4 regions of the Gottfriedia acidiceleris genome follow, and region 1 is predicted to be linked to each of the others. Evidence: predicted binding sites of a transcription regulator. Region 1 holds the regulator's gene; each other region holds the start of a gene.
What was found. The regulator Rex, encoded in region 1, represses fermentation and respiration genes when NADH is low (regulators of the CRP and FNR family bind a similar motif). The targets are predictions, from matches to a motif close to TTGTGAAATATTTCACAA.
Positions count from the first base shown of each region.

Region 1 (5,073 bases):
ATTTATCCGGTTAAAACAAGGAAAACTAGGTAATTTGGCATTAAACGGGAATCCAGGTTTGGATTTAGAGAATATGTAAGAAGTACTTATTCACAATTTTTCAATAAAATGTGGATAAGTACTTTTTATTTGTTAAAAACTTATTAAACTATGTGTACAAAATTGTGTATAACATTACTATTTTTCTGTGGATAATGTGTATAAACCTGTGTAAAAGCTAAATGATAATTGAATATATGTGGATAAATATGTAGATAAGAAAAAACGGATAGCAATTAGCTTATCCGTTTAGTCATTAATCTTGTAAGTTCTCCCATTCTTCCATTAGGTCTATTAACTTAGCTTCGATATCACTTTTCTTATTTGTTAATTCCTGTACTAATTGAAAATCACCGTAAACTTCTGGCTTACATAATTCTAGTTCGATTGTCTCTATATCAAGCTCAAATTGCGATATATTACTTTCAATTTCTTCTATACGGCGCTGAGTTTGACGGAGTTTTTTCTTCAATTCTTTGTCTTGTTGATAATCAGAAATTGGTTGAGAGGATTGTTTAACTTGTGCTAATGTAGCCTCTTTTTCTGCTTGTTCTTTTTCAAATGCTTCGTTTTTCTTAAATTGGTAATAGTCATAATCACCCAAATAAATTGATAATCCTGCTTTTGCTAGTTCAAAAGTTTTTGTGGATAATCTGTTCATAAAGTATCGATCATGAGAAACAAATAAAATCGTTCCAGGGTAATCTAATAAAGCATTCTCTAACACTTCTTTACTATCTAAATCTAAATGGTTAGTAGGCTCATCAAGAATTAGGAAATTAGCTTTTTTCATCATAAGCTTAGCCAAAGCTAATCTTGCCTTTTCTCCACCACTTAAAGAGTTAACAATTTTTGTCACATCATCTCCAGAAAATAAAAAGTTCCCTAATATTGTTCGAATCTCTTGTTCGGCCTTTAATGGATAATCATCCCAAAGTTCGTCTAATACTCTTTTATTAGAAGTTAGTTTTGCTTGCTCTTGATCATAGTATCCAACTGAAACATTTGCACCAAAATCAATTGTTCCCTGTAATTTTTCTAAATCTCCAATAATCGTTTTAAGTAAAGTCGATTTACCAACACCATTTGGACCGACTAATGCGACACTATCGCCTCGATTCAGTACAAATCTCATCGGTTGATCAATTGTTGGAATACGATCATAGCCAATATATAAATCTTGTACAGACAACACATCATTACCGCTTTGTTTTTCAATTGTAAATGAAAAATTAGCCGAAGATTCGTCTCCAAGTGGCCTGTCTAATCGAACCATACGATCTAATTGTTTCCTACGACTTTGAGCTCTTTTTGTAGTTGAAGCACGCGCAATATTACGCTGTACAAAATCTTCAAGTTTAGAGATTTCCTCTTGTTGCTTTTCGAACTGTTTTAACTCTTGTTCATATTGAGCTGCCTTTAGTTCAAGGTACTTACTATAATTACCAACAAATCGTTGATGCTTATGATTAGATATTTCATAAACAATATTAACAACTTGATCAAGAAAGTATCGATCGTGAGAAACGATTAAAACTGCACCAGGATATGACTGTAAGTAGCGCTCTAACCAACTTAGAGTGTCAATATCTAAATGGTTTGTAGGCTCATCCAGGATTAACAAATCAGGTTTTGTCAATAATAGCTTACCTAATGCCAGTCTTGTCTTTTGTCCACCGCTTAACGAGGAAATTTTTGTTTCGTAATCTTCATTACTAAAACCTAAACCACTAATTATTGAACGAATATCTGCTTCAAACTGGTAACCACCGTTTTCTTTGAATGTATATTGAAGATGATCATATTCATTCATAACCTTGTCATAAACGGCTTGATTAGAGTAGACATCCTCTCTAGTCATTTTAACTTCTAATTTTCGCATATTGTCCTGCATCTCTACTAAATGATTAAATACAGAATAATATTCTTCCCAAATCGTTTTATCGCTTTGTAAACCAGAGTTTTGGGCTAGATAGCCAACAGTAACGTCTTTGGGTTTATTTATTTCGCCGCCATCATAGGATATTTCACCTGCTATTATTTTCAATAATGTAGATTTTCCCGCTCCATTACGTCCGACAATGGCAACTCGATCACTCATTTGAACTTCTAATTTTATATTTGAAAGTATAATGTCACTACCAAAATACTTTGAGACATTATTTACTTGTAAAAGAATCATGGATAACACCTCATTGCAAAATTTTTTATGTATATAACTGTAGACTGTCAAAATTCTTAAATATAGTGTATATTTTACATTAGAACAAATACTTTATTACTAAAATAAAGTCAAATTACACACCATAGTAAAAAGAATTACAGTAAGTGGGGGATTAAAAAATGGATTCGGAACAAATTAAAATTCCACAAGCTACTGCTAAACGTCTACCTTTATATTACCGTTTTATAAAGAATTTGTCTTTATCAGGTAAACAAAGAGTTTCTTCAGCAGAGTTAAGTGAAGCAGTAAAGGTAGATTCCGCTACAATCAGAAGAGATTTTTCATATTTTGGAGCACTTGGTAAAAAAGGTTATGGCTATAACGTAAATTATTTATTAACTTTTTTCTCGAAAGCGCTTAACCAACATGAAGTTATGAAAGTTGCATTAATTGGTGTTGGTAATTTAGGAACTGCATTCTTACACTATAATTTTATAAAAAATAATAATACAAAAATTGAGATGGCATTTGATATTGATCCAAATAAAATTGGCACTGAAATAGGTGGAGTACCCGTTTATAATCTAGATAATCTAGAGGAAGTTATGAATGAAGATATTCAAATCGTTATTTTAACTGTACCTGCACCTGTAGCACAATCAATAGCTGATCGATTAAATGGAAAAAATATTAGAGGAATCTTAAATTTCACACCTGCACGAATTAGTGTACCAGAACATATTCGCATTCATCATATAGACTTAGCCGTTGAACTGCAAACATTGGCATATTTTTTACAACAATAAATTCATATTAGAATAAAAACCCCCAAAAAATTTGGGGGTTTTTGGTTTTTAATGTAAATTGATTTGCTGAAAAACGACAAAAGAGTTCATTAACATATGTGTTAAGATTGGAACCATAATTGAGTTTGTTCGTTTATACAGATAACAAAATACAAAACCGATTAGAAAGTAAGATAAAAAGAAGGGCAAGTCTCCGTGCATAAGCGAAAAGACCGCTGAACTAATTCCAGCAGAAATAATAAATGGTAAACGATTATAAAGCCTTTTAAAAATAATTCGACGAAAAATAATCTCCTCTAAAATTGGTGCAACTAAACTTGGTATGATAATAAAGGCCGGGTTAAGCTTAGCGATGTTTATGATATTTTGAGTATTTTCTGAGCCCTTATGTAGTTCAAATACATAAATTAAAATTAAATTACAAACAATTTGAGTTAGCATTGTTATGAAATAACCTAAAACAACCCAATTTATTATTGTACGATAATTAGCTTTTAGATTCTTTATTCCTTCATAAATGGGTTTATGTAATAAGATAAGTATAATAATTAATCCACTTACGAAACTAATACAACCCCATAATGCCACTGCTTCAAGAGAAGCTGTTTTCTGATCCACTCCAACGTATAAGTTACTATTTAATAAATAGGGCACCCCAAATACCGCTGAATATTGAAGAACGACATACGTTAATAAAATCCATAAATCTCTAGTTTTCAATACGTTAGCTCCTTTGTGTTGATATTTTTCATAACCCAAAGGTTTATAACAACACGTACATTATTTTACTCGTTTCTTTTGTTTCTTAAAAGAAATTTTCACTTTTTATTTTACTTTTGATCGTTAAGAAAAAAACTTATTAAATTTCGACAAGAAAAGTGCCTGCTTCGGGCTTGCAAAATTTTTTGATATTATTTAAACTAATAATTGTGTTAGCACTCAATATACATGAGTGCTAAAAAATAATGATTTGATTATTGAGGAGGTATTACACATGTTAAAGCCATTAGGTGATCGTGTTGTAATTGAGCTTGTTGAGTCTGAAGAAAAAACTGCTAGTGGTATCGTTTTACCAGGTAGTGCACAAGAAAAGCCACAAGAAGGCAAAGTTGTTGCAGTAGGTACTGGTCGAGTACTTGAAAATGGTGAGCGCGTTACTTTAGAAGTATCTGTAGGTGACCGCATTATCTTCTCTAAATATTCAGGAACAGAAGTTAAGTACGGTGGTACTGAATATCTAGTTCTTCGCGAAAACGATATACTTGCAATCATAGGTTAATAAAATAAAAATACTTAAATTAAAAAATATACTTTTTATATTATAAGGAGGTCATTTTCATGGCAAAGGACATTAGATTTGGTGAAGAAGCACGTCGCGCAATGTTACGTGGAGTAGACGCTTTAGCTGATGCTGTAAAAGTAACTTTAGGACCAAAAGGACGTAACGTAGTTCTTGAGAAAAAATTTGGTTCTCCATTAATTACAAATGATGGTGTTACAATCGCAAAAGAAATAGAATTAGAAGATGCATTTGAAAATATGGGTGCAAAATTAGTTGCAGAAGTTGCTAGCAAAACGAATGATGTTGCTGGGGACGGTACAACAACTGCGACAGTTTTAGCGCAAGCTATGATTCGTGAGGGTCTTAAAAACGTAACTGCTGGAGCAAACCCAATGGGTATCCGTAAAGGTATCGAAAAAGCAGTTGCTGTAGCAATTGAAGAATTAAAAACAATCTCAAAACCAATTGAAGGTAAAGAGTCAATCGCACAAGTTGCTGCAATTTCTTCAGCGGATCCAGAAGTTGGACAATTAATTGCTGAAGCAATGGAGCGCGTTGGTAACGATGGAGTTATCACTCTTGAAGAATCAAAAGGTTTCACAACTGAGTTAGAAGTAGTAGAAGGTATGCAATTTGACCGTGGATACTCTTCTCCTTACATGGTTACAAATTCAGAGAAAATGGTTGCTGAATTAGAAAACCCATATATTTTAATCACAGATAAAAAAGTAACAAACATTCAAGAAATCTTACCAGTACTTGAGCAAGTTGTTCAACAAGGT
Region 1 covers NZ_CP096034.1:262,674-267,746, forward strand. The annotation lists gene tsaD (tRNA (adenosine(37)-N6)-threonylcarbamoyltransferase complex transferase subunit TsaD) at 1-79, shown strand, start outside; gene MY490_RS01435 (ABC-F family ATP-binding cassette domain-containing protein) at 296-2,221, opposite strand; gene MY490_RS01440 (redox-sensing transcriptional repressor Rex) at 2,383-3,009, shown strand; gene MY490_RS01445 (CPBP family intramembrane glutamic endopeptidase) at 3,058-3,729, opposite strand; gene groES (co-chaperone GroES) at 4,004-4,288, shown strand; gene groL (chaperonin GroEL) at 4,348-5,073, shown strand, end outside.

Region 2 (5,073 bases), 1.5 Mb from region 1:
TATCCCATGTATAACGGGAAGAGTGTCACCTTCTTTGATTGTAATCGTCGCTTTTGGAGATTGGCTCTCTGCATCATATGTAACAATGCCCTTGTATTTAGCGATGAGTGATTCAACTTGATTAACCGGAACTCCCCCTCCACCAGTTGAACTGCCTTCCTTCCAATAGCGGCCAAAGAAAGGGATACCTAAAACGATCTCTTCTTTTGGGACACCTTGATTCAATGCATATTGGATTGATTTATCTACCCAATTTATACTCGCAACAGGACCAGCGGGACCACCTTGATAGTGTTCATCATAAGCCATGATAAAAATATAGTCAGCGTATTTTTCCAATTCTTTATAATCGTATGAGCCATGCCATCCTTCTGTCCAACCGTGTGGATTTGCAGCAACTGCAACGGAAACTTCTTTCTCTTTAGGTAGCTTATTTCGAAGTAAACGAACTAAATCAGTATAAGCGTCACGGTCATCGTCAGTTACATTTTCAATATCTATATTTACTCCATCAAGGTTATTCTGCATAATAAAATCGGCAATTTGAGTTGAAAGCAATTCCCGATTTGCTAAAGCTTTTCGACCCAGTTCTCGGTCCCAATGATTACTTAAAAAAGGAACGATCCGAATGTTCTTTTTATGTATTTCATTCACTAAGTTTACATTAAACTGACTTGTAATTTTAAGCGTTCCATCTGCGTTAAGGTCAAAAAAACTAGGTGCGACAAGATCTAGATTTCCTTGAGTTTTGTCAATTTGATTTAGATAAGTTTCTGTATTCCCGAAAAACAAATAACTCATATTGAAATTTGCTACATGAGCTGAAGATTTCAAAGGAAAAGTTGATAATATGACAGAACCAGCAACAATTGTAATTGACGCATTTTTTATTTGTGGAGCACTTTTTTGAATATAATCAATTGCGGCTTTCTTTAAACTTGTAAATCGCTTTTCTTGATTGTCCCCTAACTCACTTCCAAATTCTTCTAAAAATGGTGTAAGATAAAGGGTAATATTTATTTCATTGTTAATTTCATTTATTTCAAACCTTTTAAATAATTCCAAAAATAATTCACCTACTCTAAATATTTATGAGTGTAGTATTAGTAGGCTATAGAAAATCATACTTTAATGTAATAAATGAATACCCATACACATTATCATTTTGAGGTTTACAATGATCAATTCTGCGTGTAGTCTTTAACGAAATAAACCTTTTGAAATGCAAGGTTTAAATACGAATAAGACTGAATGTATTTATTTTTACTGATGCTTGGCTCAAATCGAAAAAACGATTCTCTATTAGAATCAATTCAACTTCTCTTAAAACTTCTTTAAGGAACTCATCTAAAGGGAACACTCATTTAAACTACGTCCCAATCTTCGTCATTCTCCATCCTATAGAATATGATCCATCTTTTTTCTAGTCCGTTCTCTAATTCTATTGGTTTTCTATGAACTTTATTTAATTTATCTTTTTAATTTGGAATAATTTATTTATGAATTTAGAGATATCATGTGATTTAAGTCACAAATAATGATTATATCCCCCCATATAATTAAGTTAGTAAAAATTGTTAGGGGGATGAATGATGTTTTGTAACCAATGTGAACAAACTCCGGTTGGTGGATGTAAAATTGTAGGTGTATGTGGAAAAGATGAAACAATTGCAAGTTTACAAGATACGATGATTTATGGGTTAAAGGGAATTGCAGCTTATCGAACGCATGCAGCTCAATTAGGTTATACTGATCCATTTGTTGACCAAGTAACTCATGAAGCTCTTTATATGACTTTAACAAATTCTAATTTTAACATACAAGAACACATAGATATGGCGATGAAAGTAGGTGAAGCCGCAATTCGAGTAATGGAGCTTTTAGATCATGCTCATATAAAACATTTTGGAATTCCTGAACCTGTACAAGTTTCTTCTAATAAAATCGAGGGAAAATGCATTGTTGTAACTGGTCACAATTTATTTGCATTAGAAGAATTGTTAAAACAAACAGAAGGTAAAGGTATACATATTTACACTCACTCTGAGATGCTACCGGCTCACGGTTATCCAGCATTGAAAAAATATTCACATTTAAAGGGTAACATTGGAAAAGCTTGGTTTGATCAACGGCGTTTGTTTGAAAAATTCCCTGGAGCGATTTTAGCAACTACAAACTGTGTGATGCCTATAAAAGGAAGTTATGCAGATCGCTTCTTCTCATATCAAGTTGCGGGATTAGAAGGAGTAACAAAGATTATAGAGGAAGATTTTTCACCATTAATTCAACGTGCATTAGAACTACCAGCAGCAAATATCGAATCAGAAGAAGTAATGACTACTGGTTATCATCACGAAACAGTTTTGTCTATTGCGCCTGAGATTGTAGAAGCTGTAAAAAATGGAAAGATTCAACGTTTCTTTGTTGTAGCAGGTTGTGACGCTCCAGGTAAAGGTGGAGAATATTATCGTGAGCTTGTAACTTCTTTACCAAATGATACAGTAGTTTTAACGACATCATGCGGTAAATTTCGCTTTAATGATGTAGAATACGGTACAGTAATTGGTACAAACATTCCTAGATTTATAGATTTAGGGCAGTGTAATAATTCAATTTCAACAATTAAAATTGCAACTGCATTAGCAAAAAGCTTTAATTGTAGTGTCAATGAATTGCCAGTGAGTATTATACTTTCTTGGTTTGAGCAAAAAGCTGTAGCTATTTTATTAGGATTATTTAGTCTAGGAATCCAAGATATTCGAATCGGACCAAAAGCACCTGACTTTATTAATGCAGGTGTCTTGAATGTATTAGTTGATACATTTGGCTTAAAATTAATTACAAATGCACATAGCGATTTAAAAGCTATATTACAAGGCTAATAGCCTAATTGAACAAGGAACTTCTCTTATATGAGAAGTTCAGAGTGTTGAAATATAAAGTCGTCAATAGGGAAAACGGACTTTAAATGCACATTTAATCATGATAAATTAGCATTTTTCGAATGATCTTTAATGGTTTTAAATATAAATATGTTTGAGCAATTTCATGATTCCAATAACACTAATAATGATTTTTTAGAAGTTAATAATATTATGGACTTTTTTTAGGAAAACAAATTCGATTGTTTAGTTTAATAATTGTACGATATTAATTGATCTACAAGCTGATTAATATACAACAGTTAGATTACTCTAAGTAAAGGCTATTTGACTAGTATTTATTGCAGACTTTTTTTGATTGAATAAGTTAATTGGAACGGAGGGGTGATCGACTCCTATGGGATTAGCGGGAAGGCTGAGACCCCGCAGGCTCGCCGAGGAGGCTAAAGAATCTCGCCCCATGGAAAGCGAGCACCCTGTAGTGGAAATCAACATCACTTTACTCCTTTTACGAAAATTTGATAATTAATTGACAAGGTAGTTTTTCAACAGCAAGAACTTCTCTTATATGAGAAGTTCTTTTATTATTTTAGTCCGAATATGCATTTATAAATTATTATTTCACTCGTTTTCTACTACTTACATCTATTTATTCTATTAAACGTAATTAAAATTTTTCTCCTAAATAACGAACCAAAAGTAGTATTTCAGCATCATAACCCTTTCTTAACTACTTAATTTACTTTGACTGCTCCTCTTACCTTTAAAAATTCTTAATTCTTTTAGAATCTAAACCCACATTAACTTATCAATTGGTCACATTAAAATCTAGCCCATTGCCACTTGTATTTTTACTATACTTTCAGTTCTATGCTATTCAATAGCATGGTAGTATAATAATAAATGTAATACATAAAATACTTGTTTTCTTGATAAATACATAAAAACATTGATGTTCAACTTATAACGGAGCGGAGATACTTTGATGGAACAAAACAATAATAGAAAAAGTGACCTTTCAATCGTTTCAAAAGATTTGGCTTCCTTATTACAGTCAATTGGATCAACTCGTTCAGTAAAAAAAGGCACCTTCATATTTCAAGAAGGAGAAGATGCTAAAGAATTGTATCTAATTAAATCAGGAATGATCCAAATAAGTAAACTGACTCTATACGGTGATGAATTAAATCTTCGCATTTGTCAAAAAGATGACTTAATTGGAGAATTGACTCTCTTTTCAGAGAATGCAAATTATATGCTTAGCGCTTACGCATTAGAAGCAGCAGAAGTGCAGGTTATTCCTAAAGATCTTTTGGAGAAAAAACTTATTAACCATGCTCCATTGACATTTGAATTTATGAAATGGATTTCTACTCACCTTAGAAAAAATCAATCTAAGATTCGAGACTTAGTATTAAATGGTAAAAAAGGCGCACTTTACTCTACACTCATCCGTATATCGAACTCTTACGGGGAATTAATAGAAAACGGAATTCTTCTTACTATTCATCTTACCAATCAAGAATTAGCTAAGTTTTGTGCTGCTACAAGAGAAAGTGTTAATCGGATGTTAAGTGATTTAAAGAAAAAAAACGTTATTAGTTATTCACCTGATGGAAAAATTATTCTAAAAGACATACAATTTCTTAAAAATGAAATTGGCTGTGATAACTGCCCAAAAGATATCTGTAACATAGATTAGTTCTCTATAATGATTAAAAGAGTAACCTTCCACCCTACATCAAAGTGGAAAAAACAGGGGCCGTTCTAACCCACGTTTGAACAGTAGAAACAAGAAAAAGTCCCTACAAATAGGGACTTTTTTCTTCATCCTTTGCAACTCCACCAACGGACCAATTTTCTTTTTCGAATTCGTTTATTAAAATTCTTACCTGTGCTGGCTGAACGTCCAAAGTACGACAAACAACTTCATTTATTCCTCTCATTAATTGTTTTTTTAATTCTGTACTTCTACCTTCAATCAGTTGGATTTGAATGATTGGCATAATATACTACCTCGTTACTTGTAGTGACATTGTCTCGATTCCATCAAAACGTGCTTCTACAATATCGCCCTCTTCAACATGGATCGCTTCTGTAATACCACCTGTTAAGATAATCATCCCTGGCTCAATTTGTTCACCGTTTTTACTTAGCATCTGCACTAACTTTACGACAGATTCTACAGGAT
Region 2 covers NZ_CP096034.1:1,780,733-1,785,805, reverse strand. The annotation lists gene MY490_RS08595 (glycosyl hydrolase family 18 protein) at 1-1,065, opposite strand, end outside; gene hcp (hydroxylamine reductase) at 1,593-2,882, shown strand; gene MY490_RS08585 (Crp/Fnr family transcriptional regulator) at 3,868-4,584, shown strand; gene MY490_RS08580 (tautomerase family protein) at 4,688-4,888, opposite strand; gene MY490_RS08575 (2-keto-4-pentenoate hydratase) at 4,895-5,073, opposite strand, start outside.
Region 2: a site for Rex is predicted at 1,517-1,534, ahead of hcp (hydroxylamine reductase). Genes of this name have one in related genera too.

Region 3 (5,073 bases), 450 kb from region 1:
TACCAACATCACTAACTTCTATTTCAGTTTGGTAATTTTCGATTTGCTTTTTAATCAGCGCACTGATTTCTTCAGCTTTGATGCTCATGCATTTCACCCCTATCTACAAACTATTTTGCGATTAATTCACGTTCAATTCGAACAAGTTTATTTTTTAAACTGCCGTCAAAAATACGGTTTCCTACACGAACTTTATAACCACCGATTAAAGATGGATCAATTTCGTTTTTCAAACGTATTGAGTTTTTACCTAATTTAGAAGCGAATAACGCTCCAATTTTATCTAGTTCTTCCGAAGACATTGCCGTTACAGAGTAAACTGTTGCATCTGCAATATTACGAGTTTCATTCGCAATTTTTACATATTCAGTTACTAAGTTAGAAATAGTGCTCATTCGCCCACGATCAACTAATAAGCATACTAGATTTAATACCGTTTCAGAGATTGAAGCAAACGTGTCATTTAAGACAGACTTTTTGCTTTCTTTTGTGATACCAGGGTGTTGTAAAAACTTATTTAATTCTAAGTTTCCTACATACTCCTTTTTCACTACTTGTAAGTCATGTTCAACAGTTTCTACTAAATTTTGTTCAGTTGCTAATTCAAAAAGAGCGTTTGCGTAGCGTTTTGCAACTAATTCGTTACTCATTTAGCTTCGCCTACTTCTTTAAGATATTGATCAAAAATAGCAGATTGGTCTTCAGACTTCACTTCTTTTTCAAGTACTTTAGAAGCAATTAATACAGATAATGAAGCAACTTGTTGTTGAACTGATTGTACTGCAAGCTCTTTCTCACGAGTAATTTCACGTTTAGCGCTTTCTTTCAAGTTTTCAGCTTCTGCTTTTGCTGCGGCAACGATTTCTTCACGTTGTACATCAGCTTGCTTTCTAGCTTTCTCAAGAAGCTCACGAGCTTCAGTTCGAGCAGCAACTAACTCTTGCTTTTGCTCTTCAACTAGTTTCATTGCATCAGCGTTGTTTTTCTCAGCTGAATCTAATTGATTAGCGATGTGATCTTCACGTTGTTTCATAATTCCCATTACTGGTCCTAAAGCATACTTTTTCAGAAGAGCAAGTAAAATCAGGAATATTACTAATTGATACACGACATTGCCCCAAGGTACACCAGAAACATGCCCTGCTTCAGCTAATACGAATAGTGATCCGTTTAACACAAGCTTTCACTCCCTTCAAGGGTTTCATTTAATTATTTTTTTATAACATAGCCCTAATCTCTTACCGACCTGGACTTAACTTTCAAAAGGAATCCTTCAAACACTTAGTGTCATAAAGGAATGGCGAAGTAAATGTGAACACAAACCTCGCCATTTTTTAATAATTTGTATAATCTTAAGCTTTACCAAATGCCATGAATGCGATAACTACTGCGATGATTGGAAGTGCCTCAACTAATGCAACCCCGATGAACATTAAAGTTTGAAGAGTTGAACGTAATTCTGGTTGACGAGCAACACCTTCTACTGTACGTGATACAATTAAACCGTTACCAATACCTGCACCTAGTGCACCTAAACCTATTGCGATTGCCGCTGCGATTAAAGCCATTTTAAATTTCCTCCTTCTTATAAATAAGAAATATATTTTTTATAATAATTTTTAACTAACTACTTAATGAGCAGATTAATGCTCGTCCGCCACTTTATGTGACAAGTAAACCATTGTTAACATTACGAAGATAAACGCTTGGATTGAACCTACGAATACAGAGAAACCTTGCCATACTAGCATTGGTATTGCTGCTGCGATTGTCCAAAGGATACCTTCTCCTGCACTTGTTGCATAAGCATGTGTTCCCATAGTTGCAAGTAATCCTAGTAAGATCTCACCCGCAAAAATGTTTCCATAAAGACGAAGACCTAGCGTTAATGTGTTTGCTAATTCCTCAATAATCTTTAGTGGAAATAAGAATCCCATTGGCTGGAAAAATCCTTTTCCATAAGCCTTAAAGCCTCTCATTTTAATACCATAATAATGTGATAAACCAACAATAAAGATTGCTAATGATAACGTAATAACTGGGTCAGATGTAGGTGATTTCCAAACAGACTTTCCATCGACTGAAATATCGAAAGGAAGACCTAACATATTTGATACAAATATGTACATCAGCAATGTCACACCTAATGTAAGGAAGCGACCACCAGTTTCCCAATCCATTGTACTTCCAATAATGTTTTTAACGAAATCAACAACCCATTCTAAAAAGTTTTGCTTACCTGTTGGGCGTAATAGCAGACTTCTTGAACATGTAACTGCGATGATAAAAACGATTACTGCAGCAATGGTAGTCATCAGAACATTTGTTAACGTAAAACCTAAACCAAGAAAATGATAATTATAAGTGCCGTGTTCCAATTTATTCACCTCTCTTCCTTGCAAAAGACGTTTGTTGTAATGCAAAATGTATCATAATGACAAGATGTCCTGTCATTAGTCCCGCAGTTAGTGCCGGTATGCTCACAAAATTTTCATACCGAAGCGCGATGACCATAGCTAGAGCCACCGCTGAAAGACAAATTACAGTACCTAAAGATCGAACTTTTTGTTGCTTTAAAACTCGGTCAAAAAAGGTATTTATCTTTCTGTGTAGAATCCATATACAATAAAAGCTAGTTACTGTTCCGAGAATATAGCCTGTGAATATTGTTTTATAGTCGGTAAATGCCCAACCTAAAACAGCTAAAGCAATGATATACAACATATCTCGTGTGAATCGTCTAAAATTATCTTTTTGCATGTAACTAGTCCCCTGGTGTGAATTGCTTAACTAATTTAAGCGTGCCGTAGATTCCAGTAAATAATCCTAACAGTAAAAAGATGATCATAAATACTGGTACTGGCCAATTAAAAAATGAATCAATCCATCTTCCTAAAAAGATGCCTATGAGAATAGAACCGACAAGCTGAGCTAGAATGGAAGACATGAGTGCCATTGCTTTAAGAGGATGTTGATTGTTGTTTTTCATACAAAATCCCTCCATGTCAATTTTCATTCTCGAAAAAATTGCCAAAAGTCTTATCATGGTTAATTCTACAACAAATATTTGCTAAAATCTCTAAACATTGAAAACGTTCACAAATTGTTCACAAAACGTTCAAAAAATTTTAATAACATAGTATTTACATACAATGAAAACCCTTTTAAACATTCATGTTAAGCATACAATATGTTACAAAAATGTGTCAATTACCTAAATTAAAAAACTATTAAAAATTACTTACCAATTTTTAGTCTTCAACATAAATTTTAGCGACGTTGACGTAAGATTCCGTTGCACTTTCATATTGTTTACGTTTATAAAAGATCACAAACTTATAAATTCCACTTTTAGGAAAGTCTTTTAAAACTAATTCCTTTTTGATAATTCCCCTTTTACTATTCTCCTGTTCATCAATGACACCCAACAAACGGAATGTTTCTGATTCAAAAACAGCGATTTTGTATTCCTCAACCTTACTTGGTAAATAAAGTTCATATTTATAGCGATTTTTACCTTTTACTCTACCAAAGTGAAATCCCATTACTGACGGAAAGTTCGGTTCTCCTTGTAGTAATAAAAACGGCATTCTTAGATTTTCATCATCATTTGTACTAAACGTAATTGCTCCATCATAAAATCCATCTCTTAATACTTTCGTATCAACTGTTGCTGTAAGATTAATCTTTTTGCTAGTGTGCGCTGGAATTGTAAAAGGCTTAGGTAATACCCATTGTATTCCAGTCGCTGGCTGATTATTTATAGCTGTAACTTGTTTTGGCATATTTGATTTATTAGATATTTTTACGACAAAATCTTTCTTAACTTGTAAATCTGTTTTTCTCGTTACTCCTAAAGATAAAGACGTCGGGAATAATGTTGTCTCAGTCTCTAGTGCTTTTTCAATATCTAATCTTCCAGCACCTTGTTCGTACGCATGATACATCTTTTTATTATTCTTATATAATGGTATTGCTGTATTGACTAGCACACTTTTTAAATCTTCCATACTCCAATCTGGGTGCAATTGTTTTACTAGAGCAGCTGCTCCAGCAACGTGTGGACTTGCCATACTCGTTCCTTGAAGTGCTAAATATCCACCAGGAATTGTACTTTTTATTTGTACACCTGGAGCTAATAAATCCGGCTTCATTTGCCAAGTACCTGTTACTGGTCCTCTAGAACTGAAATCGGCTAGAATATCAACCTTCTTTTCATGTCCAGTTTTAGCTTCCACTTTATTTTTTTCAATGATTTTCTTGATCATTAAGCCTTCTTTTCTTGAAATAGTCGCAGCTGGAACAGTAAATTTACCTTTAATTTGTCCGATGAAATTTCCATCAATATTATTAAAGACAATAACAGCTTTAGCACCAGCATCTTGAGCATTTTTTACTTTATCAGTGAATGTGATTTTTCCCCTTTCAATCAAGACAATTTTGTTTTTTACTCTTTTTAAATCACGCTTTTCCCCATATTTCTTAAACACAAATCGCCCATTTAAACTTTTACTCCATTTAGCAGATCCGATCATTGGACTAATAATGGTCTCTTTATTTTTCACATGTATAGATGGGAAGAGGACAGGCGGATAGCTCGCACCAACTGTTAAAGCTTTTGATGCAGTTGCGGGAGAACCGACAGTCCAAAGACCTGGTCCAGAGTTTCCTGCAGCCGTAATTGCTAGTACACCCTTCTCTACTGCCTTATCTAACGCAATACTTGTCGGCCAGTCTGGTCCATTGACATCATTACCTAGTGATAAATTAATAATATCTACTTTATCCTTTACTGCTCGCTCAATTGCAGCCATAACAGTTTCAGATGTACCAACACCACCAGGTCCAAGAGCACGGTATGCATAGATTGTTGCCTTAGGCGCAACGCCTTTTCTTTTTCCATTAGCCGCTATTACACCAGCTACATGAGTACCATGAAACGTACTCTTTTCTTCAAGTTTAGTTTCCATAGGGTCTTTATCTAAATCAATCGTATCGTAACCGCCACCATAATTTGATTTCAAATCAGGATGTCTGTAATCTACACCAGTATCGATTACTCCTACCTTAACG
Region 3 covers NZ_CP096034.1:4,501,041-4,506,113, forward strand. The annotation lists gene atpA (F0F1 ATP synthase subunit alpha) at 1-88, opposite strand, end outside; gene MY490_RS21195 (F0F1 ATP synthase subunit delta) at 111-650, opposite strand; gene atpF (F0F1 ATP synthase subunit B) at 647-1,177, opposite strand; gene atpE (F0F1 ATP synthase subunit C) at 1,353-1,568, opposite strand; gene atpB (F0F1 ATP synthase subunit A) at 1,644-2,378, opposite strand; gene MY490_RS21215 (ATP synthase subunit I) at 2,380-2,760, opposite strand; gene MY490_RS21220 (AtpZ/AtpI family protein) at 2,765-2,989, opposite strand; gene MY490_RS21225 (S8 family serine peptidase) at 3,252-5,073, opposite strand, start outside.
Region 3: a site for Rex is predicted at 3,096-3,113, ahead of MY490_RS21220 (AtpZ/AtpI family protein). Genes of this name have one in related genera too.

Region 4 (5,073 bases), 820 kb from region 1:
TTTAAACGACTCATGTCATCTTCAAAGTTACCTGCTTGAATTAACGTTAAGTTTTTCTTAGATGCAAGAGGAGCTGGCTTTTGTTTCAATAATTTCTGAATAGCCGTTTGACTGAATCGATTACGAAATTCTTTGGAGTCAGTAGAAAGACCTTTTGCAGCATCTTCCTCAGTTAGTTCTCTTGGGACAATATCAAGTAGTAATGTTGGAATACCTATGTTTGCCAAGTGTGCAGCGATTCCAGATCCCATCACACCAGAGCCGAGTACAGCGGCTTTTTTAATTTTTTGGATCATATGCATTTCTCCTCCTCATATCTTGAATGAATACTCATTCACTTTCTGGATAAACCAATCCATTATCAATGAGCCCTCTTCTTCCACTATATGATAAATTCTCATTTTTCGCAATAAACAAAAAGTTCAAATTAATAAAATTTTATTTATGATCTAATTTCCTTCCTCTGCTTTTTTTATTACACTCCATTTTTTACTAATAAGTTTATTTAAATAGGTTAGTCTAAGAAATGGAGGTGATAAGATATGAAACGTGAAAGAAATCCATCAAAGGGTGGAGTTAGTGCAGCAAGTGTTCAAGGTAATGCAAGTCATGGAGATCAAAGAGAAGAAAAAGGTAGACAAAGTAACAATCAGCAGTACGGCAAAAAAAACATGGGTCAGTAAGCCTTTTTCACTCGTATTTGATAGCAAAACTAGGACCTTGCTGACTATAGCAATGATATGAATAATGTTGTTTTACTACTAACTACTTATCACAAAAAAAATCCTGTATAAAGAGAAAAAGGCTGACTAAAAAGGATCCTCACTCAATCCTTTTTAGTTAGCCTTTAATTTTAAAATTATTTACTGAACATACCTTTTAATACGAAAGCAACGTTTGCAGGACGTTCTGCAAGACGACGCATGAAGTATCCGTACCAGTCAGTACCATAAGGAACATAAACTCGCATATTATAGCCTTCTTTAACAAGCTCTAATTGACGCTCTGTACGAATTCCGTATAACATTTGGAACTCAAATTGATCATTTGGAATATTATGTTCTTTTACTAATTGTTTTGTATACTCAATCATTGCCTCATCATGTGAAGCGATTGCTGTAAAGTTACCGTTTAATAAGTGCATTTTAATGATTTTTTTGAAGTTTTCATCCACATCTTTTTTCTCTGGGAATGCTACTTCAGCAGGCTCTTTATAAGCACCTTTTACTAAACGTAAATTTGGTTTTAAGCTGTTTAAATCTGTAATATCGTTTTCAGTTCTGTATAAATAAGCTTGGATAACTGTTCCGATATTATCGTACTCAGATTTTAACTGCTTAAAGATACGAATTGTTTTTTCACAACGAGTGAAATCTTCCATATCAATTGTAACGAAAACACCATTCTTTTTAGCTGCCTCTAAAATACGACGCATGTTTGATAAAACTAACTCGTCAGAAATATCAAGACCCATCGAAGTCATTTTTAGAGAACATTGTGAATTTAATTTTTCTTTGCCAATCGCTTCAATTGCTTCGATACAGTGATCAGCCATTTCATTTGCCTCTTCAACGGTGTCAACGAATTCTCCAAGATAATCAATTGTTACTTTTAAATTCTTTTTATTTAAGTCCTTAATAACTTTTGTAGCTAAATCGATTGTTTCGCCTGCAACAAAACGTCCTGCACCAAATCTTAGGCCATATTTTTTAGCCATTTTAGTCAAAAACTTATTTTTAGACATAAATAAAAAAGCATTCTTCATAACTTGTTCCATTACTCTACCCCCAAAATTAAACTTTACTTTTCTCTATATATATTACTAATGTATCATCTATTGAAATTTGTTAAAACAATTATTTAATAATTTGTCGAATTTTGTTTTTTTAAAAATGTATGCCCTTACTTAATATTATATTATCATAATTTATATGTATCGTCATCTTTGAAAATTATGGATAAATATTATTGCTTATTTTTGTTAGCCATAGCTTCTCTATGCTGGTCATTTAACGTTTTAATCTCTTTAATTAAATTAACAACTTCATCTTTAGCTTGAGGATATGTATCATTCCAATGTTTTACTAATGCGGGCATTGATTTTGATATGTATGTATACATAACCCACTTTTCCACTTTTGCTTGTTTTTCCTCTGACCAATCTCCTAATAACAATTCCGTATATTTTTTTAGTAACGCATCAAATTTTGCTTCAAATTCATTTTCCAAACGAAATCACCTCTCCATATTATTAATTAGTTTTCAAAATCAAATTTGAATCTTTCCTTTTTTTATCTAAACCTGTTTACTATGAAATTATATTATATCTTCAACCAGTTTTAAGGTGATTATTTAAAAATGTAAAGTAAAAATAATAAATAGTATCTAACCTGTTCAATTTCATAATTTGTTCACAATTTCACAAACTTATCGTCATTTTTTATTTGTATACTATGTATGTGATTAATACCGAATAAGGAGTGAAACCATTTGGAACGAGATAGTATCCAATATTGTATTGATTTAGCTCTTAAAAAAAAGAAAATATTAGACCAAAGCTTAATTAAATATTTAACTCGTGCTGCCTTGGCTTCTATTTATATAAGCTTTATTCTCATTGTCTGTTTAAAATTAGCTGAATTATTTAGATTGCAAAATTCACCATTTTCATCTGTAGCTTATCCACTTGTTTTCTCTACAGCATTAATTATGATTATTTATGGTGGTGGAGAATTATTTACTAGTAATACGATGTATTTTACGTTTTCAACTTTAGCTAAAAAAACTACAAAATTAGATTTAGTAAAAAACTGGATTGCATGTTACTCAGGTAATATTATTGGCGCATTTATTTTTGCGTTTATTTATTTTTTAACAGGTTTGGCAAAAGATTTTCCTGCCGATCATTTTTTAACAGGTGTAGTTGACCATAAAATTCACGCATCATTTTCTCACTTGTTTTTTAAAGGTATTTTATGTAATTGGCTTGTCTGTCTTGCTTGTTTTTTACCAACTAGATTTAAAGATGATTTAGCAAAAATGTTGCTGATCTTTTTATTAGTCTTTGCTTTCTTCTTCTCTGGTTATGAACACAGTATCGCAAATATTGCTGTCTTTACATTATCTTATATTATGCCACATGAAGTAGCCTTTTCATTTAGTGATGTATTGCATAATTTAATTCCAGTTACACTCGGAAATATTATTGGTGGTTCAGTTGGTGTCGGAATGGCATATTACTTCTTGAATAATGAACAAAAATTAGAAGTAAAAGAATTAAAACGTGCTTCATAAAACGAATCTACCTGTCTTCTTTTTTTTGAGGACAGGTTTTTTCGTGCAAATCTAATTTTATTATGGTAATAATGATTTTATAATGAAAATTTTTCCTTATTTGGTGGTGTAAAATTTGAAATACAATCATTTTGTTCGTTTGATCATGTTCATCTCATTACTTTGTTTTCTTTTATTATCATATGGCTTCGTGAAAGGGGCTTATTCAGTTTTAAATCCTCAAAAAAGCAAACTAATCGTGAATCATAATGCACAGAAAAATAATCAAAATGACAGTGTTCACAAAAACAATAAACTGAAGATTGTTGCATTAGGAGACTCACTTACGCGTGGTGTCGGTGATGATGAGGGAACAGGTTATGTAGGAAGATTAAAAACCATTCTACAAAAAGAGTATAAACAACCAACAACGATCACTAATTTAGCTGTTAGTGGCGCAAAAACATCAAATTTACTTAACGATTTAAAGAAAAAAAATATACAAGAAACGATCGGCACTGCGGACATAATTGTTCTTTCCATTGGAAGTAATGATTTATTTCCTGGCGCTAATCAATTAAACGAACAATTTTTAAAGACATATCGACCAGATGAAAAAACGTTTAAAAATAATCTACAATCAATTTTTAAACTAATACGTCAAAAAAATACTAGAGCATCTATTTATGCGTTTGGTTATTATAATCCATTTCATAATGTTCAAGGTTTGGATGCATCGTCAAGCTTTGTTTCTAGATGGAACAATCTACTTGAATTATCGGTACTTCAAACAAATAATGCATACGTCATTCCAACATTCGATTTATTTTTTAACGAAGAAAAGAAATATTTATACACTGACCATTTTCATCCGAACAATGACGGTTATATTGAAATGGCCAATCGCTTAACTAGTAAAATAGGAAGTCAGCTTCGAGGTGAATCAAATGAATAAAGTTCTTAAATTAGAAGGTGTTACAAAGAGTATTAAAGGAAAAGTACTAGTCGATAAAGTTTCATTTGAAGTTTATGAAGGTGAAGTATTTGGCTTTCTAGGTCCAAATGGAGCTGGTAAAACAACAACTATTCGAATGTTAGTTGGATTAATCAAACCAACAAAAGGAACAATTGAAATCGCTGGTTATCCGGTTAAAACTCATTTCAAAGAAGCGATGCGACAAATTGGATGTATTGTAGAGAATCCAGAATTATACGGTTATTTAACTGGATGGGAAAATCTAAATCAATTTGCGAGAATGTTAGGAATGAAAGATGATAAAAAAATAAGTGAAGTAGTAAATCTAGTAAAATTAACCGATCGAATTCATGAAAAAGTAAAGACGTATTCACTCGGAATGAAGCAAAGATTAGGGATTGCTCAAGCATTACTTGGAGGCCCTAAACTTCTAATTTTAGATGAACCTACTAATGGATTAGACCCAGCAGGTATTCGTGAATTGCGTGAATTTATTCATATGCTAGTTAAAGAGCAAAATATAAGTGTTTTTATTTCAAGTCATTTATTAAGTGAAATCGAATTGATTTGTGATCGCGTAGGAATTATAAATAAAGGGAAAATGGTTAGAGTTTCAACAGTAAAAGAATTAGTAAAGGAAGCTGCTGAAAGAGTTGAATGGCGAGTTTCTCCAATACAAAAAGCGATCGATTTATTAGAAAATGATTCTACCATACAAGATGTCTTGGTAAAGGATGAGCTTATACTATGCCGAATGTCTCCTCTCAAAATAAATGAGGTCATTCAACAATTCGTAGCAGAAGATGTGCAAGTGAATGGCGTTA
Region 4 covers NZ_CP096034.1:4,128,528-4,133,600, forward strand. The annotation lists gene MY490_RS19600 (3-hydroxyacyl-CoA dehydrogenase/enoyl-CoA hydratase family protein) at 1-293, opposite strand, end outside; gene MY490_RS19605 (YuzL family protein) at 543-683, shown strand; gene MY490_RS19610 (proline dehydrogenase family protein) at 860-1,777, opposite strand; gene MY490_RS19615 (DUF2573 family protein) at 1,966-2,229, opposite strand; gene MY490_RS19620 (formate/nitrite transporter family protein) at 2,491-3,294, shown strand; gene MY490_RS19625 (GDSL-type esterase/lipase family protein) at 3,410-4,228, shown strand; gene MY490_RS19630 (ABC transporter ATP-binding protein) at 4,221-5,073, shown strand, end outside.
Region 4: a site for Rex is predicted at 2,408-2,425, ahead of MY490_RS19620 (formate/nitrite transporter family protein). Genes of this name have one in related genera too.